One region of the Vibrio sp. JCM 18905 genome, then DNA from elsewhere that is predicted to be linked to it. Evidence: riboswitches for the same ligand, from Rfam matches in the RefSeq annotation. Region 1 holds a riboswitch; the other holds the start of a gene.

Region 1 (7,736 bases):
CGCTTGGCCATCTGGATACGGTCACCAAGCTGGGACATGGCATCGTTGCGAGCGCTTAACTTACGTTCTAGCGCCATCAAGCTAATGATGTAACGAGTGATCTCACTGCCTGATGGGGTGCTATCAATCCCTTTAACCAGACACTCCAGACCGAGCTTTAGATCGGCTTCGCGACCGAATACGCCAACGGTGTTAGCAGGGTTTGTGCTCAAAATAGCTTTGATTGATGTTTCAAAAGCATCTTGATCACAATGCCCGTTTCTCGCAACTTGTTGAACCAAAGCGACAGCTTGGCAAATACCAGCGAAAGCGATAGTACGGTCATAAAGTGTATTCGCCACGTAACGACTCCTAAGCTTGAGAATATTTAATGCGTTGCTCGATGATGCCGCCACCTAGACATACGTCATCTTTATAAAACACTGCTGATTGACCAGGCGTCACTGCAATTTGTGGTTCATCAAAGATCACTTTAATGTTTTCATCATCGATCGGGATGATTGTACAAGGAATATCTTCCTGACGGTAACGAGTTTTCACTGTGCACTTCATAACATCGCGAATTGGCTCACGATCTACCCAGTGAAGTTGTGACGCAAGTAGACCTTCTGATTTTAGCATCGGGTGGTCTTTACCTTGGACTGCGATTAGCACGTTACGCTCTAGGTCTTTTTCACCAACAAACCATGGCTCTTCGTTACCACCGCCGCCTTTACGGCCACCGATGTGTAGACCTTTACGCTGACCTAATGTGTGGTACATCAAACCTTGGTGTTGACCGATCACTTCGCCTTCTGGCGTTTCGATATTACCAGGCTGAGCAGGAAGGTAACGACCTAGAAAGTCGGTAAATTTACGCTCACCGATGAAACAAATACCTGTCGAGTCTTTCTTCTTCGCTGTTACTAAACCTTGCTCTTCCGCAATACGGCGTACTTCAGGTTTCTCTAAATCACCAACAGGGAAGAGGCTACGGCCAATTTGTTCGTGGCTGAGTGTATATAGAAAGTAGCTCTGGTCTTTGTTGCCATCTAGGCCACGCAACATCGCTGGTTTCTCACCGTTATCCGGGAAAGAGCGACGTACGTAGTGACCCATTGCAATGTAGTCAGCATCAAGCACTTCATCAGCGAATTCTAGGAACGCTTTGAACTTGATTTCTTTGTTACAAAGAATGTCAGGGTTCGGTGTACGACCTGCTTTGTATTCAGCAAGGAAGTACTCAAATACGTTATCCCAGTATTCGGCAGCAAAGTTGATGGTGTGTAGATGAATGCCTAGCTTGTCACATACTGCCTGAGCATCAGCAAGATCTTCTGCTGCTGTACAATATTCTTCGTTGTCATCTTCTTCCCAGTTCTTCATGAACAGGCCTTCTACTTGGTAGCCTTGTTGCTTGAGAAGATACGCAGAAACAGATGAATCAACGCCGCCGGACATACCGACGATGACTTTCTTTTGGCTGTTATCAGACATTACTAAACACCACTTAAATAAACGGGATGCAGATTCTATCAGAATCCACAGACCGGTGACAGATCCGAGATCGAAATCACAATTCGTTTCGCTGCATTTTTCTTCAACAGAAATTCGAACGGGCAATTTCGCAAGTATAGAAGAGGTATATATGGCATAGTTGTCAAAAATCCAAGAGGAAAGTCCAAATGACCGAAGAAAACCAGTTTATGCAAGAAGCCGAGTTGATTGAAATTGTTGAAAACCAACTTGAGGACGGCAATCCATTAAAAGTTAAAGAGACGCTAATGCGCTTAATGATGACAGGGACACCTAGAGAAGAAGCGGTTGCAATGATGGCATGTGCCATGTCGATTGAAATTTTCGATGTGATGAAAAATGAAGGTGAGTTCAACCTAAAGCGTTACTGCGAGCACCTTGAGCAACTGCCAGATCTAAGTTTTATGGAAGGTGAATAAGGAGTCTAGAAGAAAAAAGTGGCTAGCAAACGTTTGCTATAATTGCTTTTATTGCCGCTTTATTATTAGCGGTATAGAATCCGTTCTCCTTTTCATCCCCTTACTCAGACTGACAATATGAAATTTCCTGGACAACGCAAATCGAAGCACTATTTTCCTGTTCATGCTCGTGACCCGCTGGTGAGCCAAGCACAAGAAAGCAAGAAGATGACGCGCACTCACATCATTGGTATTGACCAAACTTTGGTTGATATTGAAGCTAAAGTTACAACGGATGTGATTGAAAAGTACGGTCTGAGTAAAGGTCACTCTTTGGTTATTGATGACGAAAGAGCAGAAGAGTTGTACCAGCAACTTAAAGAAGAGAACTTAATTACCAATGAGTATGCGGGTGGCACAATTGGTAACACGCTACACAACTACTCTGTGCTAGCAGATGATCGCTCTACGCTGCTTGGAGTGATGAGCCAGGATATCAAAATTGGCAGCTATGGCTACCGTTACCTTTGTAATACATCAAGCCGCATGGACTTGAACTACCTACAAGGTGTTGATGGCGCTATCGGTCGTTGTTTCGCTCTTATCACAGAAGACGGTGAACGTACTTTTGCGATCAGTGAAGGGCAAATGAACCAGCTGCATCCTGATAGCATTCCAGAAAAAATCTTTAAAAATGCATCGGCGCTTGTACTAACGTCATATTTAGTGCGTTGTAAAGAAGGCGACCCAATGCCTGAAGCAACAATGAAAGCGATTGAGTACGCGAAAAAGAATGATGTACCTGTTGTTCTGACTCTTGGGACGAAGTTCGTTATTCAAGATGACCCGAAATATTGGCAAGAATTCATTCGAGATAACGTTTCAGTCGTTGCGATGAATGAAGATGAAGCAGAAGCTCTGACGGGTGAGTCAGACCCACTTGCTGCATCTGATAAAACACTGGAGTGGGCAGATCTAGTATTGTGCACCGCGGGGCCTGTAGGCCTATTTATGGCGGGTTATACGGAAGACAGCGCGAAGCGCGAAACTTCTTTACCATTACTTCCGGGGTCAATCGCTGAATTTAATCGCTATGAATTTAGTCGTCCGGCGAAAAAAGATACATGTGAAACACCAATAAAAGTGTACTCACATATCTCGCCATATATGGGTGGTCCAGAAAAAATCAAGAATACCAATGGTGCAGGTGATGCTGCGTTATCTGCTGTTCTTCATGATATGGCGGCAAACAAATACCATAAAGAAAATGTGCCTAATTCAAGCAAGCACAGTAACGAATATTTAACTTACTCTTCTTTTTCTCAAGTATGTAAATACGCAAACCGTGCGAGCTACGAAGTTCTCGTGCAACATTCTCCACGTTTGTCACGTGGGCTTCCTGAGCGAGAAGATAGCCTAGAAGAAGCATACTGGGAACGTTAATACACAGTAGTTTAATTAACTATTCTATAACTAAAGTAAAAGGCGCATTAAAAAATGCGCCTTTTTTATTTGGATCATTACAAATAAAAAAGGCTCCCAATAGGAGCCTTTTAAAAATAGCGCGAATTTAGATCAGGAAATCATCCAGAGATTTACCTGCATCAAGTTGCTCTTGAATTGCAGAAGGTGTACGACCTCGGCCTGTCCAAGTCTTCTCATTACCGTTTGAGTCTGTGTATTTGTATTTAGCTGGACGAGGTGCACGCTTCGCTTTGCCTTTCGTCTTAGTTTCGCCAGATAGCGCAGTAATAAGCGCTTCTACGTCAATACCGTCTTGAGCAATTTTCTCTGCGATCTCTGCTAGCTTAGCTTCTTGCTCAGCTTGTGCTGCACGTTCTGCTTCTTCTGCTTCACGACGCTCTTCTACGACAGTAGTTAGTTTATCTAGAGCTTCTTCCAATTGTTCTAGAGTCAGCTCACGAGAAAATGCACGAAGGCTACGGATATTTAGAAGGGTTTTAGTCAGCTCTGACATAACGATTCCTATTAAAAGGTTAATGTGTTGGGCACTTTTTATCGTTACGATTAAATAATGCCAATCTATAAATAAACAAAGAGTCCTTATATTTAACTTTATCTTTTCCTTATGTGCAAATACTAAATCAAGATTTTGTTTAAATTTAGCTATTTTTTTAAAGCAATAAATATTATTACACTCGAAATAAATCTTATTAGATGAGAATTGAAATCAACACTCGTTATTGTATAGAGATAGAGCCAGCTTGGTTTTTATAAAAAAAGTTGAGTTATTACTTAAAAATATGAAGCGTCCATCTTTGATGGAGTGTCATATATCCTTAATTTATTGATACAAGATAAACCATGATATTTTTAAGGTAGTAATAATGTTTCATAAATAACAAAAATGATGTGATTTCAGTTGCACAAAACTAACTTGAAGTAGACAAGGTTTATAAATTATCTCAGTCATTATTTATTTGTTTAATTTAGTTTGATGTGTTGCATTGACTCTCATCATAAGTACAATGGCTGCTACCTGATGCAATATTGCAGACAATTTGTTGTTAATTTGTACAGTTAGTGGTTAATTGTTTGTTGTTGCCGTAGAGGCGCGGTCTCGAAGAGTAGCTATTATTGGGGTGATGCCAATGAATAATAGTGGAAGGCGAAGATTGCCGAAGTAAGTAACTCATCAAAGTTACTTGCTGGGGTTGTATCTGAAAGGAACAACACTGCCATAGTATATATTCACATTAAACTATGGAGCGCTACTGTAGGGTTGGGTGGAGTGTTCGCTTCCCTGTCGCTAAGTTCAACATGAGCACGTATCGTATGCTACGTGACTTGTCTGCAGTAGATCTCTAGCCAAACTTTGGTTTTTGAAGATCATGAATTTAATAGATTTTTCTAGTTCTCCTGTTTCATTATTGCCACCTATTGTCGCTTTGACTTTGGCGATTCTGACTCGACGTGTATTAGTTTCCTTAGGTGTAGGTATCGTGCTGGGTGCGGTTCTACTTAATAGCTGGTCTATCGGTGATACCGTTAGTTACGTGAGTTCTCAAGTTTCTTCTGTCTTTATTGAAGATGGCGGAATTAACACTTGGAACATGAGCATTGTTGGTTTCCTAATCTTATTAGGTATGACAACTGCATTATTAACGCTATCTGGTGGTACTCGTGCATTTGCCGAATGGGCACAATCTCGAGTGAAGAGTAAACGCGGCTCCAAACTTCTTGCTGCCTTTTTAGGCGTATTCATTTTTGTCGACGATTACTTTAACAGTCTTGCTGTTGGTGCCATTTCTCGTCCAGTAACCGATCGTTTTTATGTGTCTCGCGCGAAGCTTGCATACATTCTAGACTCAACTGCTGCACCAATGTGTGTGATCATGCCTGCTTCTAGCTGGGGTGCTTACATTATTACGATTATCGGCGGTATCTTAGTCTCACATGGGATCACTGAGTATTCGGCTCTTGGCGCGTACGTTCGTCTTATTCCAATGAACTTCTACGCAGTTTTTGCACTGCTTATGGTGTTTGCTGTGGCGTGGTTTGGCCTCGATATCGGTAAGATGCGTGAGCATGAAATCTCTGCATCTCAAGGCCGCGGCTTTGATAAAGACAAAGAAAACGACTCGCAAGAAGCGCATGATCTAAACGAAGAGCTAGATATCCGTGAAAGCGAAAAGGGTAAAGTGTCAGACTTGGTACTTCCTATCGTGACGCTGATTATTGCGACTATCGCTTCTATGCTTTACACGGGTGGCCAAGCATTGGCTGCTGACGGCAAAGAGTTTGCGCTTCTAGGTGCGTTTGAAAATACAGATGTAGGCACATCACTAATCTACGGTAGCTTGCTTGGCTTAGCAGTTGCACTGTTTACTGTTGTGAAGCAAGGTCTTCCAATGGGTGAAATTGCACGCACACTTTGGATTGGTGCTAAGTCTATGTTTGGCGCGATTCTAATCCTGGTATTTGCCTGGACTATCGGTTCGGTTATCGGTGACATGAAGACGGGTTCTTACCTTTCTACAATGGCGCAGGGCAATATTAATCCACATTGGCTACCGGTTATCCTATTCTTGTTGTCTGGTCTAATGGCATTTTCAACCGGTACTTCTTGGGGTACGTTCGGCATTATGCTTCCAATCGCGGGTGATATGGCTGGTGCAACCGATCTTGCGCTAATGCTCCCAATGCTAAGTGCAGTTTTAGCCGGTGCCGTTTTTGGTGACCATTGTTCACCTATCTCCGATACCACTATTCTGTCGTCGACTGGTGCACGTTGTAATCATATTGATCACGTATCGACCCAGTTGCCTTATGCATTGTCCGTGGCGCTAGTTTCCTGTGTTGGCTTCATTACTTTGGGGATGACTGCGTCAATTGCATTCTCATTCATCGCTGCATCAATCACATTTATTATTGTATGTGGAGCACTTTCTTGGTTGTCGAAGTCTAAAATGGCATCGTGTCAAAATGTCTAGTACAGCTCAGTGTTTTTAATAAAGAGGAAGCTCCGCTAAATTTAGCGGAGCTTTTTTTTAACGCGATTTAGGTGAGGGGGGCAATCGCGTTTTTGGGGATAATCGTTTCGTGTTAAAAGCGAGCTATTTGTGTTCTGAGCACTCCTTTCTGTGCTGTGATAGAAAATCTATCAACCGACTTCTTCTTAGCACTAAGCAAAGACTATGCCTAGTTTAAGTTGTTGATTTTAAAGGCGGCAATATCAAGAGGTTTATGATGAGGGGCTAAGTAAATGATATATGATGAGTTGTCTGTTACACAGTGTCACGTTACACCTGTACAGCAACTAAACATTTAAGTTGTATTTCTTTATTAGACGATAAAGCGTCGTTCTTGAAATACCAAGATGACGTGCAGCCGCACTCATATTGTGCTTATTTTCTTCGATAGCTTGCAGTAGGTAGTCAAGATCAATTTGGTCCACTGAAGGAAGTAATTGCCTTTCATTATTATCAAGGCCCAAGTCAGCGACGAGAAGCGTGTGATCTTCACACATGACAATCGCTCGTTGGATTACATTTCGCAGTTCTCTTACGTTACCTGGCCAACGATGCTTGAGGAGCTTGGCTTTCACTTTATCCGACATTTTTTGTACCTGACCATGAGACAAATCTGTCAAGAAGTGTTCTGATAACATAAGGATATCTTTCCCACGCTTTCTCAGTGGAGGAATAGTTAATGGCAAGATATTAAGCCGATAGAATAAATCTTCACGGAATCCACCTTGTACAACCTCATTTTTCAAATCCACGTGGCTCGCAGCAATGACTCTACAGTCCACGTCAATGAATTTATCAGCGCCGACTTTATGGATTTGCTTACTCTCTAAAAAGTGCAGAAGGTGGATTTGTAGATCCGGCGGCATATCACCAATCTCATCTAGGAATAGGGTACCTTTATGTGCTTTTTGAATAAAACCGATACGATCTGAAATCGCTCCTGTAAATGCTCCTTTTTCGTGACCGAAAAGTTCGGACGCAATAAGACCACTTGGAATTGCGCCGCAGTTAACTTCAACAAAAGGTGCCGAGTGTCTGTTCGACAACTGATGAATAAGACGAGCACAGAGACCTTTGCCCACCCCTGTTTCACCCTGAATGAGTACTTCAGCATCACATTGAGCGTACTTTTGGATTGCCGTGCGAAGTTCTTGGATACATGCACTATTGCCGATTAATGGGTATAGTGTTGTATCGCTGAAATCCACAGCTTGTTTGTTACTACCGTTACGCAGTTTCATGGTTAATCACTATTTTTTGCCCCACTCAAATAATAGTTTTGAATGAGTCGTCTCAAACGTGAGTGGATGTCTCTTTATTGAGAATGATG
Region 2 (7,736 bases), on a different replicon from region 1:
GGAGCAACAACGGCTCAACCTTCACCTTATAAATCGATTAAAGGCCTAGAGCACTTCGACAAGGTTATCGATATCGATCAAAGCCCAATTGGTCGTACACCTCGCTCTAACCCTGCAACCTATACGGGGATCTTTACCCCAATCCGTGAACTGTTTGCAGGCACACAAGAGTCGCGTTCTCGCGGTTACAAGCCTGGACGTTTTAGCTTTAACGTACGCGGTGGTCGTTGTGAGGCCTGTCAGGGTGATGGTGTCATTAAAGTTGAAATGCATTTCCTACCAGATGTTTATGTGCCATGTGATGTATGTAAAGGTAAGCGCTACAACCGTGAAACACTTGAAGTACGTTACAAAGGCAAAACCATTGATGAAGTGCTAGAAATGACGGTCGAAGACGCCCGAACGTTCTTTGAACCCGTACCTGCTATAGCACGTAAGCTACAGACTCTAATGGATGTGGGCTTGTCTTACATTCGCCTAGGTCAAGCGGCAACGACACTCTCCGGTGGTGAAGCTCAGCGTGTGAAACTAGCGAGAGAGCTATCCAAGCGTGATACAGGAAAAACCTTGTACATTTTGGATGAACCAACAACCGGCCTGCACTTCCATGATATCCAGCAGTTGCTCACTGTATTGCACAGACTTCGCGACCACGGAAATACTGTCGTGGTGATCGAGCATAACCTAGATGTCATTAAGACTGCGGACTGGATTATCGATCTAGGACCTGAAGGGGGACAGGGTGGAGGCGAGATAATCGCTCAAGGCACACCGGAAGATGTGTCGCAAATCGAGGGCTCGCACACAGCTCACTTCCTTAAGCCTATGTTGAAGTAGAAAAAACAGGTAAAGTACCGAGACCAGCAAGTGCTGGTCTTTTTTCATTCAAAACAACGCAATAACTATGGCTACTATACATGTAAGTGGAACAAAGCTTTCTCCCGAAAAAGTACAGGTTCCCCTCAATCGCAAGTTTCTCATTGCCTTGGCAACACTATTTGTGTTGGCAATGCACTTTTTCATGCCCAACCCCGGCGGTTCAGGGCTTTCACTTTCCTTCAATGCGACAACTTGGATTGCTTTTAGCTTTGCATTAGGCATTGGGTGCTACCAACTCGCGAATAATCGAGCGCTACGTTACTCAAAATTAACCATCGGCTTGTTCATTAGTGCTCTTATCATGACAGTGCCCATTCTGTACCCAAATGCGAATAGCAGTTTGGCAGCCAATAAGCTCATTGGCCTGTGGTGTGGTGTCCTGTTCTTTATTGTCTTACAACAATTTCATTTCAGTAATAAACATCGCCAACGCCTATTATGGTTCATTGTCCTTGCGGTTGTTATCGAAGCCATTTTTGGTCTGACACAATATCTGTATCTCAAACCAGGCAATCCGTTTGGTTACGACACGGTGGCCAATCGTCCTTATGGTATTTTCCAACAGCCCAATGTAATGGCCAGCTTTCTTGCGACAGGGTTGGTGATTGCTAGCTATTTACTTGCACGTCAGCCCTACAAATACGACCGTAAGTTAAGCGATGTTTACCTTCTCTATGCCGTGCCAGTTTTAACCTTACCACTAATTGTGGCGTTGGCTTCACGCACTGGTTGGTTAGCCTCGGTCATCGCCGTGTTGTTGGTCATTCCATACATGTACCGCTTTGCAACCAAAGGGCGCTTTATCCGCTGGGTTGTGTCACTTGTAAGTGGGCTCTTACTCTCAGTGGTTGTCATGCATCTTGCCTTTCCTGATGGAGGTGGGTTAGCCGCAGAAAAAGTAAACATGGAGTCTGCTCGAGCGTATACTTTTCCGCAAACATTAGACATGGTGATTGAAAAGCCTTTTACTGGCTATGGATATGGCAAGTTTGAATCTGAGTACATGCTGTATACGGCTCGTCAACATGCACTAAATGAGAATTACCCAGCTGGTTTGCCAGCCATGGATCATCCGCATAACGAGCTGCTTTACTGGGGAGCCGAAGGTGGTTTGCTGCCAATACTCGGCATCTTCTTAGCGATGGCACTGGTACTGTATCGAATCTATCAAGCCAAACGCGGAACTCGTCTTGCGTTGCTGGCCTTGTTTATACCTATCGTATTGCACTCACAACTGGAATACCCTTTCTACCACTCTCTCGTGCATTGGTTGATCTTCGTTATCCTGCTGTACTGGGTAGATCAGCGCGTCTCTCGTTATCGACAAGTCGGCTTTAGTAATGTGACCAAAAGCTTGCTGCGAGTCTTTAGTTTGGTACTTCCCGTTGCGTTTACGTTTTACATGGTAAGCGCATTACATACGAACTATGTATTGACGAAGTTTGAGACCACTAGACCAACTAACCCTGATATTCTGAATCAAGTCAGTAACCCTGTGGTTTGGAAAGACAGGTTTGATTGGGATGTCTATAGCACGTTTTTAAATATTGGGCTGTACCAACAAGACGCAACCTTGATTCAGCCTTATATCGATTGGTCGCTAAAAATCATCAAAGATAAGCCTCGCCCTGCATTTTATAATAATTTGATTTTGGCCTACCAAGGCTTAGATGACTCAAGTAAAGCGGAGCAAATCAGAGCTGAAGCGCAGTTTTTGTTCCCGAAGATTGATTTCAGTGACGTCAATTACCGACCACCTTCTCAAGCAATCTCTGCCTCACCAGCACCCACTTCAGGTGCAGAGTAATAATTACAAAAAAGCGAAGGGATGACCTTCGCTTTTCTTTATCTCATTGCGGTATAGCTTTATTCAGTGAGTGACTCTTCTAACGCTTTTAAGCACAGTGCAACGTTTTCAGGTCGAGCGCCGTAACCCATTAAGCCAATACGCCACGCTTTACCAGCTAATGCCCCGAGGCCTGCACCAATTTCTAGGTTATAGGTTTCTAGCAAGTGAGCACGAACTTTTGCTTCATCAATTCCTTCAGGCACGTAAATCGCATTTAATTGCGGCAAACGATGGGCTTCGTCCACAACAAATTCAAAACCTAGCTTTTGTAGGCCATTTTTGAGTTTTTCATGCATCAGTTGATGACGAGCCCAAGCGTTTTCTAATCCTTCATTTTTCAGTATCAATAAAGCTTCATGAAGCGCATACAAGCTATTAACTGGCGCCGTATGATGGTAACTACGCTTACCTTCTCCACTCCAATACCCCAACACTAAACTCTGATCGAGGAACCAACTCTTTACTGGTGTTGTTCTTGCTTGAATCTTTTCAATCGCGGCAGGAGAAAACGTCACTGGTGAGAGCCCTGGTACACATGACAAACATTTTTGACTGCCAGAGTAAACCGCATCCAGTTGCCATTCATCCACTTTTAACGGCACACCACCAAGTGACGTCACCGCATCAACAATAGATAATGCATTATGCTGTTTCGCCAGCTTACCCAATGCTTGAGCATCACTGACTGCACCAGTTGAGGTTTCCGCATGCACAAAAGCAAGAATTTTTGTATCTGGGTGCTGTTCGAGTGCTTGCTCGACTTTATCAATGGAAACAGGCGTCCCCCATTCATCATCGACGATAACAACTTCACCACCAGCACGGACGACATTTTCGCGCATGCGTTCACCAAAAACACCGTTACGGCAGACGATCACTTTGTCGCCTTTCTCGATCAAGTTTACAAAGCAGGTTTCCATCCCTGCACTACCTGGCGCTGAAACCGCAATAGTGAACTCATTGTCAGTTTGAAAGGCATACTTCAATAGCTGCTTGAGCTCATCCATCATACCGATAAACAGAGGATCAAGGTGACCTACGGTAGGACGGCTTAGCGCTTGTAACACTTGAGGATAAATATCAGAAGGACCAGGTCCCATTAAAATACGGTGAGGTGGAATAAAGCTTTGGATCGACATGTCAGCTCCTTGATTATCTTTTATCCTGAGCATTCTAAAAGTTCTATTCAATAACATGGCTCAGGTGTAGGGTTCTTCACCCTAATAGATTTTTCCTCTATCAGCAATTAGCCGTAAGTATGGAGGTCAAACCAGTGTCACAAAATCGTTAATAAAAAACACCATAAAGGTTGAAATATTGATTGACATTAAGGCCTCAAAACCGTTCAATGTTTGAGCTTTATGTAGAAGAGGAGCGCTACCCAGGTAGATGATTTGTGGAACCGCAATTCCAACACCAATCATTGAGGGGGAGTAGTGCCGAGGTAAGTCAAAGTTGCAGGGTTTGACTTGTCGGTTGAATTGGGCTGAATCCCATCAACTGTCATCAGCGCAGTCTGATGAAGGGCTTCTGAGGGTAAATTTTTCAAATAGCATTCTAAATACCTCTCTTTTTGCTCTGTTCCTTTTCTCACTAAACATTGGATGTACAATTTTTTAGGAAGTCGTGGGAGAACGCAGTGAGCGCATTTAACGTAGCTAAATTCGGTGGAACCAGTGTTGCCAACTTTGAGGCAATGAGTCGTTGTGCCACCATTATCGAAAACAATCCAAATACTCGCTTGGTCGTGAGCAGCGCTTGCTCTGGCGTCACCAACCTATTGGTAGAACTCGCCAACGGTGTTCAGGATCAAACGCACCGTACTGAGCTGCTGCAAAATCTGGCCAACATTCATGACGCCATTTTAACTCAGCTCGAAGACAGCACGAAAACTGCTGCCGAGGTGTATGGCATATTAGATACCGTAACCAGCCTGGCCGAGGCTGCATCTATCCAAGCTAGTGCGAAGTTAACCGATCATTTGGTCGCATGTGGCGAACTCATGTCGACGCATATTCTAACTCAGTTAATGTGTGAGCGAGGCATTCAAGCTGTGCGCTTTGATATCCGCGATGTGCTGCGTACTGATGACAACTTTGGTCGCGCGGAGCCAAACATTGAAGCAATTTCGACGCTTGCGCAAGATAAACTCATACCACTTTGCCAACAATCCGTTGTTGTTACTCAAGGCTTCATAGGATCTGACGAAGCCGGTAATACAACAACACTAGGTCGAGGAGGCAGCGATTATAGCGCCGCCTTAATTGCTGAGAGCGTCAAAGCGGCAGGGTTAGAAATCTGGACTGATGTTCCGGGCATCTACACAACAGACCCGCGAATTGCGCCAAAAGCCTCACCAATTCCCGAGATCAGCTTTAGTGAAGCTTCAGAAATGGCTAACTTTGGCGCTAAAATCCTTCACCCTTCTACGCTAGTACCCGCATTACGCCACGACATTCCGGTATTTGTAGGGTCATCGAAAGAGCCTGAAAAAGGGGGAACTTGGATTCGCCACCAAGTCGAAAGCTCACCGTTATTCCGTGCGCTAGCTTTGCGTTGTAACCAAACCATGGTAACGCTACGCAGCGCCAACATGTTCCACGCATACGGCTTCTTAGCAAAGGTTTTTGAGATCCTTGCAAAGCATAAGATCTCTGTCGATTTGATCACGACATCTGAAATCAGTGTATCGTTAACACTTGATCAAACTGATACCTCTGGCGGAGCACCACAGCTGCCGCAAGCTGTACGAGAAGAGTTAGAAGAGTTATGTAAGGTAGAAGTTGAACATGACCTATGCCTCGTTGCTCTCATTGGTAACAACATGAGTGAGAGTAAAGGCTACGCGAAACAGGTTTTTGGCACGCTAGAAGACTTTAACCTACGCATGATTTGTTATGGCGCTAGCCCTCACAACTTATGCTTCTTGCTCCATGAATCGGTATCGAAACAAGCCATACAAAAACTCCACACCGAGTTGTTTGAGAAGTAAGTTCAACTCAATAAAACAAAGGGCTGCGTATCTGCAGCCCTTTGTTGTTTCAATAGTTGTTACGTTTGGACGAGGTAAACATCAATTTAACCGTTAATGTTTGGCCCTAACCATTTTTCAGCCTCGATCCTATCCCACCCCTTACGATCGGCGTAACTCTCTAGCTGATCTTCTTGGATCTGTGCGATCGCAAAGTAACGTGAGTCAGGATGAGAGAAATACCAACCAGAGACTGACGCGCCCGGATACATTGCATAGCTGGAGGTTAGAGTCATGCCAATGTTCTCTTCCACATTAAGTAACTCCCAAAGCGGTCCTTTTTCAGTATGTTCAGGACACGCTGGATAACCCGGCGCAGGACGAATACCTTGGTATTTTTCACGAATGAGATCATCGTTAGATAAATCTTCATCCGCAGCATACCCCCAAATTTCTTTACGGACACGCTCATGCAAATACTCAGCAAACGCTTCGGCTAGGCGATCCGCCACCGCTTGAATCATAATTGCGTTGTAATCATCTCCCTGTGCTTTGTATTCATCCGCAAGCTCTCGTTCACCAATACCACCAGTGACAGCAAATGCCCCTATCCAATCATGTTTACCCGACTCTTTAGGTGCGATGTAGTCAGATAAACAATAGTTGAATCCTTTTGGTTTCTCGGTCTGTTGACGCAAGTTACGCAATACTTTCACAACGGCGGTACGAGTTTCATCAGAATAAACTTCAATGTCGTCCCCCACGCTTGCTGCAGGGAATAAGCCACATATTCCACGCGCTTTTAACAGGCCTTCTCGCTCAACTCGGTCAAGCAACTCGTTGGCATCTTCGAATAAACGTTTTGCTTCTTCACCGACTTCTTCATGTTGGAAAATTGTTGGATACTTGCCCACAAGTGACCAAGTCATAAAGAATGGTGTCCAATCGATGTATTGACGTAATGTGGCCACATCAAAATCATCGAAGATATGAATACCAGGCTCAACAGGCACTGGAGGAGTGTAAGCTTCCCAATCGATCGCAACTTTATTCGCTCGAGCCGCTTCTAATGTCACTGGTTTGGTTCTCGGTTTCTTTCGATTATGTTGATCACGTACTCGTTCGTAATCAGCTTCAAGTTTTTCAACAAATTCAGGGCGACGTTCATCTGACAATAGAGAAGTACATACGCCCACCGCACGTGAGGCGTTATTCACGTAAACAACTGGATGCTTGTAATTTTGCTCAATCTTTACTGCTGTATGGGCTTTTGACGTTGTTGCGCCACCGATGAGAAGAGGTAAGTTAAAGTCGAGACGCTCCATTTCTTTTGCAACATGCACCATTTCGTCTAATGAAGGCGTGATCAACCCTGACAAACCAATAATATCGACGTTCTCTTCTTGCGCTACTTTTAAGATCTTTTCGCAAGGAACCATGACACCAAGATCGATAATTTCGTAGTTATTGCACTGCAATACAACGCCAACGATATTTTTCCCGATATCATGTACATCACCTTTGACCGTCGCTAGCAAAATCTTACCGTTTGTTTGTCCCACCTGCTTTTCTGCATTGATGTAGGGCTCCAGATGCGCGACTGCTTGCTTCATCACTCGTGCAGATTTTACGACTTGAGGAAGGAACATTTTACCTTCACCAAACAGGTCTCCGACGACGTTCATCCCATCCATTAGTGGACCTTCAATCACCTCTAATGGCTTTGAAGCGTTGACACGAGCCTCTTCGGTATCATCAACGATGAACTCAGTTATTCCTTTCACTAACGCGTGCTCTAAACGCTTTTCAACAGGCCAAGTTCTCCACTCAAGTGCAGAGGCATCCTCCTCTTTACCTACCCCTTTGCCTGCGTATTCCGCTGCGATATCTAACAATCTCTCAGTGGCGTCATCACGACGGTTAAGAACGACATCTTCCACAGCCTCACGCAATTTTTCAGGCACGTTATCGTAGATTTCTAACTGACCCGCATTCACAATCCCCATATCCATACCATTTTTAAAACAGTGGTAGAGG

Evidence for each region. Region 1 has a riboswitch for lysine ahead of tet(35) (tetracycline efflux Na+/H+ antiporter family transporter Tet(35)). Riboswitches for the same ligand answer to the same signal wherever they lie in the genome.
Region 2: linked by a shared signal. The riboswitch ahead of lysC (lysine-sensitive aspartokinase 3) and the one ahead of tet(35) (tetracycline efflux Na+/H+ antiporter family transporter Tet(35)) in region 1 are both predicted to bind lysine.

What each region holds. Positions count from the first base shown of each region.
Region 1 is NZ_AP043879.1:1,153,667-1,161,402, forward strand. Features, by position in the region: gene hflD (high frequency lysogenization protein HflD) at 1-341, opposite strand, end outside; gene mnmA (tRNA 2-thiouridine(34) synthase MnmA) at 352-1,476, opposite strand; gene ACZ5ZC_RS13585 (hypothetical protein) at 1,665-1,934, shown strand; gene ACZ5ZC_RS13590 (inosine/guanosine kinase) at 2,052-3,356, shown strand; gene ACZ5ZC_RS13595 (H-NS family histone-like protein) at 3,484-3,891, opposite strand; lysine riboswitch at 4,474-4,656, shown strand; gene tet(35) (tetracycline efflux Na+/H+ antiporter family transporter Tet(35)) at 4,766-6,367, shown strand; gene ACZ5ZC_RS13605 (sigma-54 interaction domain-containing protein) at 6,694-7,647, opposite strand.
Region 2 is NZ_AP043880.1:515,928-523,663, reverse strand. Features, by position in the region: gene uvrA (excinuclease ABC subunit UvrA) at 1-837, shown strand, start outside; gene ACZ5ZC_RS19070 (PglL family O-oligosaccharyltransferase) at 905-2,686, shown strand; gene ACZ5ZC_RS19065 (pyridoxal-phosphate-dependent aminotransferase family protein) at 2,746-3,867, opposite strand; lysine riboswitch at 4,088-4,266, shown strand; gene lysC (lysine-sensitive aspartokinase 3) at 4,368-5,720, shown strand; gene metH (methionine synthase) at 5,807-7,736, opposite strand, start outside.